2 regions of the Arthrobacter sp. RCC_34 genome follow, and region 1 is predicted to be linked to the other one. Evidence: predicted binding sites of a transcription regulator. Region 1 holds the regulator's gene; the other holds the start of a gene.
What was found. Region 1 encodes LexA, which represses DNA repair genes until DNA is damaged. Its sites were predicted from a motif close to TCGAACANNTGTTCGA; they were not measured.
Positions count from the first base shown of each region.

Region 2: a site for LexA is predicted at 3,629-3,644, ahead of uvrA (excinuclease ABC subunit UvrA). Genes of this name have one in related genera too.

Region 1 covers NZ_JBFUPW010000002.1:47,787-54,892, reverse strand. Annotated here, with positions in the region: gene hflX (GTPase HflX) at 1-1,308, shown strand, start outside; gene AB6732_RS09020 (ATP-dependent DNA helicase) at 1,301-3,406, shown strand; gene lexA (transcriptional repressor LexA) at 3,519-4,238, opposite strand; gene AB6732_RS09010 (LysM peptidoglycan-binding domain-containing protein) at 4,570-4,920, shown strand; gene AB6732_RS09005 (histidinol-phosphate transaminase) at 5,081-6,181, shown strand; gene hisB (imidazoleglycerol-phosphate dehydratase HisB) at 6,294-6,908, shown strand; gene hisH (imidazole glycerol phosphate synthase subunit HisH) at 6,905-7,106, shown strand, end outside.
Region 2 covers NZ_JBFUPW010000001.1:1,605,665-1,612,770, forward strand. Annotated here, with positions in the region: gene AB6732_RS07585 (HAD hydrolase-like protein) at 1-570, opposite strand, end outside; gene uvrA (excinuclease ABC subunit UvrA) at 658-3,546, opposite strand; gene AB6732_RS07595 (beta-N-acetylhexosaminidase) at 3,713-5,389, shown strand; gene AB6732_RS07600 (GntR family transcriptional regulator) at 5,393-5,767, opposite strand; gene AB6732_RS07605 (trans-aconitate 2-methyltransferase) at 5,764-6,579, opposite strand; gene AB6732_RS07610 (DEAD/DEAH box helicase) at 6,774-7,106, shown strand, end outside.

The sequences.
Region 1 (7,106 bases):
CTCGAGGACGTCACCGAGGTCGAGTACCGGCAGCTCCGCCTGGAGCGCGTGGTCCTGGCCGGGCTGTGGACCGAAGGCACACTCGCCGATGCGGAGAACTCCCTGCGGGAGCTCGCCGCGCTGGCCGAGACCGCCGGTTCCGAGGTGCTGGACGGACTGGTCCAGAAGCGCCTCAAGCCGGACCCCGGGACGTTCCTCGGCTCCGGGAAGGCGCTGGAGCTCCGTGACATCGTCATGGCCACCGGCGCCGACACAGTGGTGGTCGACTCCGAGCTGGCGCCTTCGCAGAGGCGGTCCCTGGAGGACATCGTCAAGGTGAAGGTCATTGACCGCACCGGCCTCATCCTGGACATCTTCGCGCAGCACGCGAAGAGCCGGGAGGGCAAGGCGCAGGTCGAACTGGCACAGCTCGAGTACCTGCTGCCGCGTCTGCGTGGCTGGGGTGAATCCATGTCCCGCCAGGCCGGTGGCCAGGTGGGCAGCGCCGGCGCCGGCATGGGATCCCGTGGTCCCGGTGAGACGAAGATCGAACTGGACCGCCGGAAGATCCGCACTCGCATGGCCAAGCTTCGTCGTGAGATCGACGGCATGAAGCCCGCCCGTGAGGCCAAGCGTGCCAACCGCAAGCGCCACGAGGTTCCTTCGGTGGCGATCGCCGGCTACACCAACGCCGGCAAGTCCTCGCTGCTGAACCGGCTCACCGACGCCGGGGTGCTGGTGGAGAACGCGCTGTTCGCCACTCTGGACCCCACGGTGCGCAGAGCGCAGACGCCGGACGGGATCACCTACACGCTGGCCGACACGGTCGGCTTCGTCCGGTCCCTGCCGACGCAGCTCGTGGAGGCCTTCCGTTCCACGCTCGAGGAAGTGGCCGATTCTGACCTCATCCTGCACGTGGTGGATGCCTCACATCCGGATCCGGAGGGCCAGATCGCGGCGGTCCGTCAGGTGTTCACCGAAGTGGATGCGCGCAAGGTCCCCGAGATCATCGTGCTCAACAAGGTGGATGCCGCCGATCCGTTCGTGGTGGAACGCCTGAAGCAGCGGGAACCGCGCTGCCTGGAAGTGTCGGCCCGCACTGGCGCCGGCATCCCGGAACTGCTGGCGGAGATCAGCCGTTCCATCCCGCGCCCCGATGTGCGGATGGAACTGCTGGTGCCGTACCAGCGTGGCGATCTGCTGAACAAGCTGCACGAAGGGGAGTCCGAGATCCTCAACCTCGAGCACACCGGGGAAGGCACGCGGGTCACCGTCGTCGTCCGGGAATCCCTGGCAGCGGAATTGGAGCAGTTCGTCATCCATGAGTGAGACGCCCGCGGCCCCGCAGGAGCCGGAGGAGGAGACCCAGGGGGACAGCCCCGCCATCCGGCGGGCGCTGTCCCTCCTGGACACCGCCGTCGGAAGCCTCGGAGGCCAGAACCGTCCCGGCCAGCACGAGATGGTGCGGCAAGTGGCCGCCTCGCTGGAGGAGCAGCGGCATCTGCTCGTCCAGGCGGGCACCGGCACCGGCAAGTCGCTCGGGTATCTCGTGCCCGTGATCGACGATGCGGTGCGCAACGGCCACCGGGCGGTGATCTCCACAGCGACGCTCGCGCTCCAGGCCCAGATCATGGGCCGGGATCTGCCGCGCCTGCTGGAGACCGTCACGCCCGAGCTTCCCCGGCCGGTGAAGACCGCCCTCGTGAAAGGCCGGTCCAACTACTTGTGCCTGCACAAGGTGGGCGGCGGCTTCCCGGAGGAAGACGCGTCGGACGATCAGCTCTTCGGCGTGGGGGCCGATGGCGCACTGTTCAGTTCGAACAACGGGCCGAGCCTCGGCAATGGTCCGGGCACCCAGCTCGGACGCGAGATCCTGCGGCTGCGCGAGTGGGCGCAGGAGACGGACACCGGGGACCGGGACGACCTGACCCCGGGTGTCTCCGAACGGGCGTGGCGGCAGGTGTCCGTCACGGCGCTGGAATGCCTCGGCCCGGCAAAGTGCCCGATGTCCGAGGAGTGTTTCAGCGAGCGGGCCCGGGCCACCGCCGCCGAATCCGACGTCATCGTCACGAATCACGCCATGCTCGCCATCAACGCTTTCGAAGGCGTCGCGGTGCTGCCCGAGTACGACGTCGTGGTGGTGGACGAGGCCCATGAACTACAGGACCGGGTCACGAGCGCCGTCACGGGCCAGCTGTCCGAAGCGATGGTCACCGCCGCAGCCCGGGCCGCCCGCCGTCATGCCCACATCAACGTCGAAGCGCTCGACGCTGCCGCCGGGGCACTCGAGGCCGAACTGGGTCTGCTGTCCACCGGCCTGCTGCCGCGGGGTCCCGAGGAACCTCTCGGCCGGGCCATCGACGCCGTGCGTGAGGCCTGCCGCGCGGCCCTCTCCGACTCCAAACCCGAGCAGGGGCAACCCGCGGACGGGGCGTTGCAGGCGGCCCGCTCGCGGCTGACGCAGCTCCTGGAGGTCAGCGAACGTCTCCTCGTGGCGGCCGAGCGGAAAGAGGTCGTCTGGGTGACGCGCAGCGGCACCTTCGAGCCCGGCACAGGGTATCGCCCCGCCGACGACGACGCCCCCGCCACCGTGACCGTCGCGCCTCTCAGCGTGGCCATGAAGCTCCGCGACGGACTGTTCGACGGCCACACCGCGATCCTCACCTCCGCGACCCTCGCGATCGGAGCCGCCTTCGAACAGGCCGCCGGCGATGTGGGACTGCAGGGTCCTGGCGCCCCCGACTGGGTGGGCATCGACGTCGGCTCGCCGTTCGACTACCCGCGTCAGGGCATGCTGTATGTCGCGCGCCATCTGCCCAAACCGGGCCGTGGGATCTCACCCGAAGCGCTCGACGAGGTGGTGGATCTCATCAAGGCCTCTGGAGGCGGCGCCCTCGGCCTGTTCTCGTCCCGGAGGGCCGCGGAGGAGGCCGCGGACTACGTCCGCGAGCGGGTTGGCGTCCCGATCCTGTGCCAGGGAGAGGCGACGATGAGCTCGCTCATCCAGGAGTTCTCCGACGACCGGGACACGTGCCTCTTCGGCACACTCACCCTGTGGCAGGGTGTGGACGTGCCGGGCGACTCCTGCCGGCTGGTCATCATGGACCGGATCCCGTTCCCGCGGCCGGACGACCCGCTCAACACCGCTCGGTCCCGCGCCGTCGCCCAGAACGGCGGCAACGGGTTCATGGCGATCTCGGCCAGCAGCGCCGCGATCAAGATGGCCCAGGGCGCGGGCCGGCTCATCCGCTCGACAGGCGACAAGGGCGTCGTCGCGGTCCTGGATTCCCGACTTGCCACGGAGCGCTATGGCGGGTTCATCCGTTCGACGCTGCCGCCGTTCTGGCCGACCACCGACCGGCAGGTCGTCCTCGCGGCGCTCGAGCGGCTCTCCGGCCGGGAACAGACCGCGACGGCGAAGAGCTGAGCCGGGCGGCGGCCACGACAGCAGACGGCGAGGGCCTGAGCGGATCACCGCTCAGGCCCTCGCCGTCTGCCGTTCGTCTTCCGGCGCGCGCCGCGGCGGCCGGTGGGGTTCCTCAGAGAGAGCGCAGCACCGAGACCACTTTGCCCATGACGGTGGCGTGATCGCCCAGAATGGGCTCGTACCGCGTGTTCTGGGGCAGCAGCCAGGTGTGGCCGTCACGCTGCCGGAACGTCTTCACCGTGGCTTCGTCGTCGAGGAGGGCGGCGACGATGTCCCCGTTCTCCGCGTTGTTCTGACGCCGGACGACCACCCAGTCCCCGTCGCAGATGGCCGCGTCGATCATGGAATCTCCCGCGACCTGCAGCATGAAGAGTTCTCCGTGTCCCACGAGCTGGCGGGGGAGCGGCATGACGTCCTCCACTTGCTGATCCGCCAGGATCGGGCCACCGGCCGCGATCCGCCCGACCAGAGGCACCATGGCGGCGTCCGAGGACGTGCTGAGCTCCGCAACGATGGACCGGGGCTCAGGCAGCGAGGTCACGCGGGGCGCTTCCCTCGTGTCCAGGGTCAGAGGGATGAGGATCTCCATCGCCCGGGGACGCTTCGGATCCCGGCGGATGTAGCCGAGGCGCTCCAGCTGGCTCAGCTGGTGGGTGACGCTGGAGAGGCTGGCGAGCCCGACGGTGTCACCGATCTCCCGCATCGACGGCGGGTAGCCCTTCGCCTCGACCGAGCGCTGGATGGTTTCCAGGATCTTCTTCTGACGGGGAGTGAGGCCGCGATTGGCCGGCGCCCTGCTGGGGCCGGCTTCGTTCGATGAACTCCTGGCCATCTGTCACTCCCTGGATCTCGTATGGGGGATCCCCGTCCTCCGGGAGGGCGGGTGCTGCCTGTCGCTTCGCGGGCCTGATTCCGGACCCGGCGAAATTTTTGTCAGTGCCCCCTGGTGTGCTGGTCACCAGAGGAACTCTTCCTGCGTCCAACGCTAGGCCAGGAGGATGCCCGAATCAAACATTTGTTCTAGCGAGTCTTGACAGTGTTCGTAGCTATGTCCTAAAAATAGTAGTAACGAGGTTCGAATACATGTTCGAACCGAGCTGGATGTACGGCGTATTGCCATCGAACGTAGATGCCAAGCGGCGTGATGGAAGCGAGGAATCGAAATGTCAGCACAGGCTGTTGCGATCACCCGAACGCAGGCTGCTCCGCGGATGCGGTTGACCCGCCGTGGGCGGTTCGTCTTCTTCGGCCTCCCGGCCGCGCTCTTGCTCGCCGCGATCATCACCTTCGCGCTGGGCACCTTGCTCACTCCGGCCATCGCGAGCGACACCCATGCGGTCGGCTCGTCCCAGACGGTCGTCGTTCAGCCCGGTGACACGGTCTGGGACATCGCCCAGCGGGTCGCGCCCGGCCGTGACACCCGTGAGGTCGTCGGCGAGATCGCTCGACTGAATGACCTGAAGGCGTCGGAGATCGTCGCCGGTCAGGACCTCTTCGTTCCTGCAGCGCGCTGATCCAACGCGGCGTTGCTCCCGTCCACTGCTGGTCGGGCTCCCGCCGTTCGCTTGGCGCGGTTGATCCGCTCTCGCTCCGTTCTCCTGTTCGGGCTCCGGGCCCGTTCTGTGGGTGAGCAACAATTCAGGGCGGGGGACCTGGGCAAACTAGACTGTACGGGTGAGCGAACAAATGCAGCGCTTGGCGAAGCTTCCCCTGCGAGACAATCTCCGGGGGATCAGCCCCTACGGTGCCCCCCAGATCGACGTCCCCGTGCTTCTGAACGTCAACGAGAACACTCATGGCGTTCCCGCTCCGGTGGTCCAGGCCATCACAGAAGCCGTCACCCATGCCGCCACCACGCTCAACCGGTACCCGGATCGCGAATTCACCGAACTGCGCACCGCTCTGGCGGATTACCTGGGCCACGGCCTGACCGCGGAGAACATCTGGGCCGCGAACGGCTCCAATGAAGTGCTGCAGCAGATCCTCCAGGCCTTCGGCGGTCCAGGCCGCACGGCGCTGGGATTCCCTCCCACATACTCCATGTACCCCTTGCTGGCGAGCGGAACCGACACCGAATATGTGAAGGGCGTCCGCGACGCCGACTTCGAGCTGTCCGCCGAATCGGCCGCCCGTCAGGTGCGCGAACTCGGCCCGAGCGTCGTGTTCCTCTGCTCCCCGAACAACCCGACCGGCACTAAGCTCGGCCTCGACGTGGTTGACGCCGTGTACGAGGCGGGCGAGGCCAGCCAGACCATCGTGATCGTCGATGAGGCTTACCACGAGTTCGCCCGTGAAGGCACGCCGAGCGCCCTCACGCTGCTGCCGGGCCGGGAGCGGCTCATCGTCAGCCGCACCATGAGCAAGGCTTTCGCCCTGGCCGGCGCCCGCCTGGGCTATCTGGCCGCTGCGCCGGAGATCACCGACGCCCTCCGACTGGTCCGACTGCCGTACCACCTCTCCGCGATCACCCAGGCCACCGCCCTTGCCGCGCTGTCCCACCGGGAACTGCTCATGGCGGACGTGGAGGACATCAAGGTCCAGCGCGATCGGATCGTGACGGAGCTCCGGGAGATGGGGCTGAAGCCGGCATCGTCGGACTCGAACTACGTCTTCTTCGGCGGCATGGAGGACCCGGCAGCCATCTGGCAGGGCCTCCTGGACGCGGGAGTCCTCATCCGCGACGTCGGGATCCCGGGGCATCTCCGGGTCACCGCCGGCACGGAGGCGGAGACCACAGCCTTCCTCACGCGGCTCCGGGAACTGCTCGGGCGATGAGCCCGACGGCCGGGCCGCCGACCGGCTCCGGCGGGGAGGACCTAGCAGAAGTCCCGCACGCACCGCCGTCCATCGACATCCACACAGCACGTCACCAGAAGGAGTCTCCCGCATGAGCGCAGCGAGCACGTCCCGCACCGCCAGCATGGAACGCAGCACGAGCGAGTCGAGCGTATTCGTCAGCATCGATCTGGACGGGACCGGTGTGGCAGAGATCAGCACCACCGTGCCGTTCTACGACCACATGCTCAATGCGCTGTGCAAGCATTCCCTGATCGACCTGACGGTCCGCGCCACCGGTGACACCCACATTGACGCTCACCACACCGTGGAGGACGTGGCCATCACGTTCGGCGAGGTGCTCAAGAAGGCGCTCGGCGACAAGGCCGGCATCCGCCGCTTCGGCGACGCCACGGTGCCGCTCGATGAGGCGTTGGCCCGCGCCGTCGTCGACGTGTCCGGGCGTCCGTACCTGGTGCACGAAGGTGAGCCGGCCGGTCAGGAGTACCACCTGATCGGAGGGCACTTCACCGGTTCGCTGACCCGGCACGTCTTCGAAGCCATCACGCTGCACGCCGGGATCTGCCTCCACATGGATGTGCTGCGCGGCCGCGACCCGCACCACATCGTCGAGGCTCAGTTCAAGGCCTTCGCCCGTGCTCTGCGCGCGGCGATCGAACCCGACCCGCGGGTCGAGGGCATCCCCTCCACGAAGGGAGCACTGTGAGCGAGCAGGAGAACACGACAACGGGTTCCGCCCAGTCCCTCGAGGACGGGGCGGTCCGTGATGCCCACACCGGCCGGAAGCCGGAGAGCCCGGAGGGCAAGCCGACGGTCACCGTGCTGGACTACGGTTCCGGCAATGTGCGGTCCGCCGTGCGCGCCCTCGAGGCGGCCGGCGCCCAGGTGACCCTGAGCGCGCGGC
Region 2 (7,106 bases), on a different contig from region 1:
GCACGGCAGACCGTTCGCCGTCGCGCCCTCGACATCCTGGTACCGGTCCCCCACCATCACCGCGGATGCCGGGGCTCCCAGCTCCTCGAGCGCCGCGGCGATGATCTGCTGCTTGCCGAGAGGCACCCCGTGGCCGGGGCCCTGGGCGCTCTCATCGTCCGAGGAGCCTTGAACAGTGTCGAAGGATTCCACCAGGCCATGCAGGCCGAGCAGTTCAAGCGCCAGGGTGCGGGGCTTCTGGGTGGCCACTGCGAGGGCGTATCCTCGCGCACGGAGTTCCGCCAGAGTCTCGCGTATGCCGGGGTAAACCCGGCTGGCCGCCATCCCTGTCGTCCGGTAATGACGCCGGTAGAGGGCGATGACCTCATCGACCCGCTGTTCCGGCACCCCCGCGAACTCCTGCAGAGCATGGCTCAGGCGGGGGCCGACCATCGCCTGCAGCGCCTGATCGGATGGAATGGGAAGGCCCGCCTCCTGGAGAGCCGCAGCGATTCCGCCGGTGATCCCGCCCGCGGGATCGATGAGGGTCCCGTCCAGGTCGAAGAGCACGGCAGCTTGAGCGAGAGTCACCGAGGTAGTTTCTCATGCCGGGCGCATGGACAGAAAACACCCATGCGCCACACGGCATGCTTCGGGCCGATGTATGCCGTCACGCGACTACTTGACCGGGCTTCCCTCGAGGATCTCGGCCAGGAACTCACCCGTGAACGAGCCCTCCGTGGCCGCGACCTGTTCGGGCGTTCCGGTGGCGATGATGCGCCCGCCACCCGAGCCACCGTTGGGCCCGAGATCCACGATCCAGTCGGCACTCTTGATGACGTCCAGGTTGTGCTCGATGGTGATGACCGTGTTGCCCTTGTCCACCAGCCCCTGGAGCACCAGCAGCAGCTTCCGGATGTCCTCGAAGTGCAGGCCTGTGGTGGGCTCGTCCAGCACATAGATGCTGCGGCCGTTGGACCGCTTCTGCAACTCCGCCGCGAGCTTGACGCGCTGCGCCTCACCTCCGGAGAGAGTCGTGGCCGGCTGGCCCAGACGGACGTAGCCGAGGCCGACGTCCACCAGGGTGTTCAGGTGCCGGGCGATCGGGGTGAAGGCCGAGAAGAACTCCGCCCCTTCCTCGATGGGCATGTTGAGCACATCCGCGATGGTCTTGCCCTTGTAGTGGACCTCCAGAGTCTCCCGGTTGTACCGGGCCCCATGGCAGACCTCGCACGGCACGTAGACGTCCGGGAGGAAGTTCATCTCGATCTTCAGGGTGCCGTCGCCCGAGCACGCCTCGCAGCGGCCGCCCTTGACGTTGAAGGAGAAGCGGCCCGGCAGGTAACCGCGGACCTTCGCCTCGTTGGTCTCGGCGAAGAGCTTCCGGATGTTGTCGAACACACCGGTGTAGGTGGCGGGGTTGGACCGCGGGGTGCGCCCGATCGGGCTCTGGTCCACATGGACCACCTTGTCCAGGTGCTCCAGGCCCTCCACGGTCTTGTGGCGGCCTGCGACCTGGCGGGCTCCGTTGAGCTTGTTGGCCAGGACCTTGTACAGGATCTCGTTGACCAGGGTCGACTTCCCGGAGCCGCTCACACCCGTGACTGCGGTGAGCACACCCAGGGGGAAGCGCGCCGTGACGTTGTTGAGGTTGTTCTCACGGGCCCCCACCACCACGAGCTCGCGCTTGCGGTCGTACGGACGGCGCTTGGCCGGCACGTCGATCCCCTCGCGGCCGGAAAGGTAGTCGCCCGTGAGTGACTCCGTGTTGGCCAGGAGTTCCTTGTAGGTGCCCGAGTGGACGACCTTGCCACCGTGTTCACCGGCGCCCGGGCCGATGTCCACGATCCAGTCGGCTTCCCGGATGGTGTCCTCGTCGTGCTCGACCACGATCAGGGTGTTGCCCAGCCCGCGCAGACGGGTCAGGGTCTCGATCAGGCGGCGGTTGTCCCGCTGGTGCAGACCGATGGACGGCTCGTCGAGCACGTACAGGACACCGACCAGGCCTGAACCGATCTGCGTCGCCAGGCGGATGCGCTGGGCCTCGCCGCCGGACAGGGTCCCGGAAGGGCGTTCCAGGTTGAGGTAATCCAGCCCGACGTCGAGCAGGAAGGTCAGGCGGGCGTGGATCTCCTTAAGCACCTGAGCGGCGATCTGCGCCTCGCGCGGGGACAGCTCCAGGCTGCCCAGGAACTCGACGCAGTCCCGCATGGGCATGGCGCAGACGGCCGCGATCGACTTGCCGTTGATCAGGACGGACAGCGACGCCGGATTGAGCCGTGCGCCATTGCAGGCAGGGCACGGGATCTGCCGCATGTACTCCTCGTACCGGTCACGGGCGAAGTCCGACTCGGTCTCCCCGTGCTTGCGGTGCACGTACTGGACCACACCTTCGAAGCCGGTGCTGTACTTGCGTTCGCGGCCGAAACGGTTGCGGTACTGGACCACCACCTTGTGGTCTTTGCCGTGCAGCACGGTCTCACGGACGGCCTTGCCGAGCTTCTCCCACGGAGTGTCCATCGAGAAGCCGAGCTCGTCCGCGAGGCCCGACAGCAGGTGGTTCCAGTACTCCTGTGTGGCCGCACCGAGGGACCACGGGGCGATGGCGCCTTCGTTCAGGCTCAGTTCCGGGTTGGGGACCACGAGCTCTTCGTCGACCTCGAGCTTGGTGCCGATGCCCGTGCATTCGGGGCAGGCGCCGAACGGGTTGTTGAACGAGAAAGACCGCGGTTCGATCTCGTCGATCGCCAGCGGGTGCTCATTCGGGCAGGCCAGATTCTCGGAGAATGCCCGAACCCGGCCCGGGTCCTCGGCGTCGAGGTCCACGAAGTCCGCGAGCACGCGGCCTTCGGCCAGCCCCAGGGCGGTCTCGACCGAGTCGGTGAGGCGCTGCCGGATGCCGTCCTTGGCCACCAGACGGTCCACGACCACCTCGATGGTGTGCTTGTACTGCTTGCCCAGTTTGGGCGGGTCCGTCAGCTGGATCTGCTCGCCGTCCACCCGGGCCCGGGCGAAGCCCTTGGCGCCGAGTTCCTTGAACAGGTCCACGAACTCACCCTTGCGGCCGCGCACCACGGGCGCGAGCACCTGGAAGCGGGTGCCCTCGGGGAGCTCCAGCAGCTGGTCGACGATCTGCTGCGGGGTCTGACGGGTCACCTCTTCCCCACAGATCGGGCAGTGCGGGCGGCCCACACGCGCCCAGAGCAGACGCATGTAGTCGTAGATCTCGGTGATGGTGCCGACTGTGGACCGGGGGTTCTTGCTGGTCGACTTCTGGTCGATCGAGACCGCCGGCGACAGGCCCTCGATGAAGTCGACGTCGGGCTTGTCCACCTGGCCGAGGAACTGGCGCGCGTACGCGGACAGTGATTCCACGTAGCGGCGCTGGCCCTCGGCGAAGATCGTGTCGAAGGCGAGCGAGGACTTCCCGGAGCCGGAGAGGCCGGTGAAGACGATCATGGCGTCCCGGGGCAGATCCAGGTCCACATTGCGCAGATTGTGCTCGCGGGCGCCCTTCACCACCAGGCGCGACGAGGGGGCATGACCAGGCGAGCCGGCGCCGTTCAGGCGGGCCGCGCCATGGTTGTGGTTGAGCTGTTCAGGAGACAGGACTTGTTCACCGCTGACATGAGGCACCTAGCCATGCTAATCGAAAACCTGTTCGAATTTCCATGTCGGCCTCGTGTGGCAGGCTGGTGTCCACCTAGACCCCCTATTCGCGAAGAGGTCCTCCATGCGCATTCCCCCGCTGGTCCCGGCTCCGGAGTCCCTGGAACTCCTGTCCGGGCACCTGACCGTTCCCGCCCGGCTCGCCTTCGCCACGGATCTTCAGACCGACGATCCTGGCTGGGCCCTGCTGCGCCATCAGGCGGAGGACTGGCTGGGGGTCCGGCTGGACGATGCGGCTCCCGAGGACGCCTTGCTGTTCGTGAGCACCGACCCGTCCTTGGCTCCAGGGGCGTACCGGCTGGACATCGACGGGCTCATCCGCGTGGAAGCCGCAGGCCTGGACGGCGTGCGCCATGCCTGGCAGACACTCCGCCAGCTCAGCGGGCCCGAGGCCTTCGTGCCACAGGGGTCGGCACGCCGTCGTGCTGATGGACGCACCGTGCACTCGCTCCCCCGCCTGCGGGTGGCCGACGCGCCCCGTTTCGCGCATCGTGGTGTCCTCCTGGACGTGGCCCGCCACTTCATGCCCTTCAGCGAGCTCCTGCGGTTCATCGACCTGCTCGCCGCACACAAACTCAACGTGCTGCACCTCCACCTGAGTGACGATCAGGGGTGGCGGTTCGAGGTCAAGGCCTTCCCCCGGCTCACCGAGGTGGCCTCGTGGCGTCAGGACACCCCTGTCGCCTACGACACCCCCGCTCTGGAGCACGCTCTCATGGCCGGGCATCCGCACGGTGGCTTCTACACGCAGGCGCAGCTCCGTGAAGCGGTCGCCTACGCGGCGGAGCGGGGCATCACGATCGTCCCGGAGATCGACCTCCCCGGCCACAGTGTCGCCGCGATCGCCGCGTACCCGTTCCTCGGCGTCGGCTCACCCGATGTCGAGGTGAGCACCCGCTGGGGCGTCAGCGACTGCATCCTGGACCCCTCCGAACAGACCCTGGACTTCTACCGGACCGTGCTCGATGAGCTCGTCTCCGTCTTCCCGTCGCCCACCATCCATCTGGGTGGGGACGAGGTGCCGTACACGCGGTGGGAGGAATCACCGGAGATCGTCGCCCGTGCGCAGGATCTCGGGCTCGCTTCCGTCGCCTCCCTGCACGGCTGGTTCTTGGGCCGCCTCGCCGATCACCTGGCCGGCCACGGCCGCCAGACCGGCGTCTGGCACGAGGCGATCGGCGAGGCGCTGCCGCAGAGCGCGATCGTCAACGCCTGGCTGGGAGTGGACACGGTGGAGCTCAGCCTCGAACAGGGCCACCGCACGGTGATCTCGCAGCACGAGTTCACGTACCTGGACTACCGGGAAAGTGACCACCCCGATGAACCGAGTGCTTTCTGGCCGGTGCTGCCGCTCGAAAAGGTGCACGGCTTCGACCCCGTCCCGGACCGGATCGCCGCCCTCGAGCGCGACCACGGCGGCGTGGTGGCCGGCGTCCAGGCCCAGCTCTGGAGCGAGTACCTGGTGGACCAGAGGATCCGCGACTTCCATGCCTTCCCGCGCCTGTGCGCGTTCGCGGAGGTGGCGTGGTGCTCCCGCAAACCCGCCTTCGAGGATTTCCGCGCCCGGCTCACCGGGGATCCGGAGATCCCCGGTCATCTCGCGCGTCTGAAGGCGGCCGGGGTCGGCTTCCGTCCCCTGGAGGGACCCGAGCCGTGGCGTGCCCGGCCCGACGTGGCTCGCTTCCGTGCGGAGCATGCCCCCGCAGCGTCCGCCGCGCAGGGTACGACGCCGGGCGAGTGAGCCTCAGGCCTGGTCGCGGTAGGCCGCCGTCAGCAGGCGCACGGCTTCGGCAAGACTGACGCCGCTCGCGCGGGCCGCCTCGGCATAGGCCGAGGCGGCCTCGCCCAGGCTCTTCTGACGGTCGTCCCGGGGCAGGATGACGGTGCCGTTGCGGCCCCTCGTCTCCACGATCGCTGCCGCTTCCAGTTCCTTATAAGCGCGCGCAACGGTGTGCGGGGCGACGTCGAGTTCCGTGGCCAGCGCACGCACCGCGGGCAGCCGCTGGCCGGGCGGCAGGCCGCCGTCGTCCACCAGATGGACTATCCGCAGCCGCAGCTGTTCGAACAGCGGCACCGAGCTGTCGGTCCGGGGCCGCCACGAGCCGGGAAACGCACTCATGAGTCCGCCCCGTCCACGTCCTCCGCCGGACTTTTGCGGGCGACGGTGAACAGGCGTCGGAAGGGGAATACCGTGCCGTGCTGTGTGGCGGGGTAAGCCTCGTTGAGCATCACCGCATAATCCCGCTCGAATGCTTCGGCGTCGGAGGCGCTGAGTGCACCCAGGACGGGACGCAGGCCGGTGCCGCGCACCCACTCGAGCACCGGATCCGGGCCCTGCAGCAGCTGCTGGTAGCTGGTCTCCCAGGCGTCGGCCTGCCAGCCGGCGTCGAGCGCGATGGTCAGATAGTCGGCCGGTTCGAGCACCGCGTCCCGATGGCGGAGCACGCCGGCGAGCTTCACGGCCCAGGCCGTGGAGTCGGCCAGTTCGCGCATGAGCACATGGGACGGCGCGCCGAAGTTGCCCGGCACCTGGAACGCGAACCAGGACCCCTCCGCCATGGCGTCCAGCCAGACGGGGAGCAGCTGCTCATGCCCAGGCACCCACTGCAGTGCGGCGTTGGAGACCACGACGTCGGCGTCGCCGGGCATCCACGTCGCGATGTCACCCAGCTCGAACCGGAGGTTGGGGAACCGTTCGGCGTGGACGGCGGCGCGGTCCAGCATCGCCTGCGAGGAATCCACCCCGACCACCTGCGCCTCCGGCCAGCGCTCGGCGAGCGTCGCGGTCAGATTGCCGGGGCCACACCCCAGATCGACCACGAGCCGGGGCGACTCGGCGTGGATCCTCTGGGTGAGGTCGAAGAAGGGGCGGTCCCGGTAGTCGCCGAATTTCACGTACGTCGCGGGGTCCCATTCCACGGTCGGGTGCATCGCTTCTCCTTCGCCGAAGAGCCCGCCGGACCGGCGTGAGGCAACTCTCAGTGCGAGAGTACCCCACCCGTTGTGTGCTCAGTTGTTGCGGGTGTCGTACGCGAACACCCGCAACAACTGAGCACACAACGACGAGCGGGCTCCCCACCCTCGCTCCGCGTCGGGCGGGGCCCCTCGCCCGCTAGGCTGGGACGGTGAAGCTCCTTGACAGTCTCCCCTCCTCCGGCCGCCTGAACGATGACGATGTGTACACGGCCTTCGTCGAGTGGGTCGAATCCCGGGGGCTGTCCCTCTACCCCGCGCAGGACGAGGCGGCTCTGGAGCTGGCGGGCGGCGCGAACGTCATCCTGGCGACGCCGACGGGATCCGGGAAGTCGATGGTGGCCATCGCCGCGCATTTCTACGCGATGTCCCGCAGCGAACGCAGCTACTACACCGCCCCGATCAAGGCGCTGGTCTCGGAGAAGTTCTTCGCGCTCTGCGACATCTTCGGCGCGGAGAACGTCGGCATGGTCACGGGCGACTCC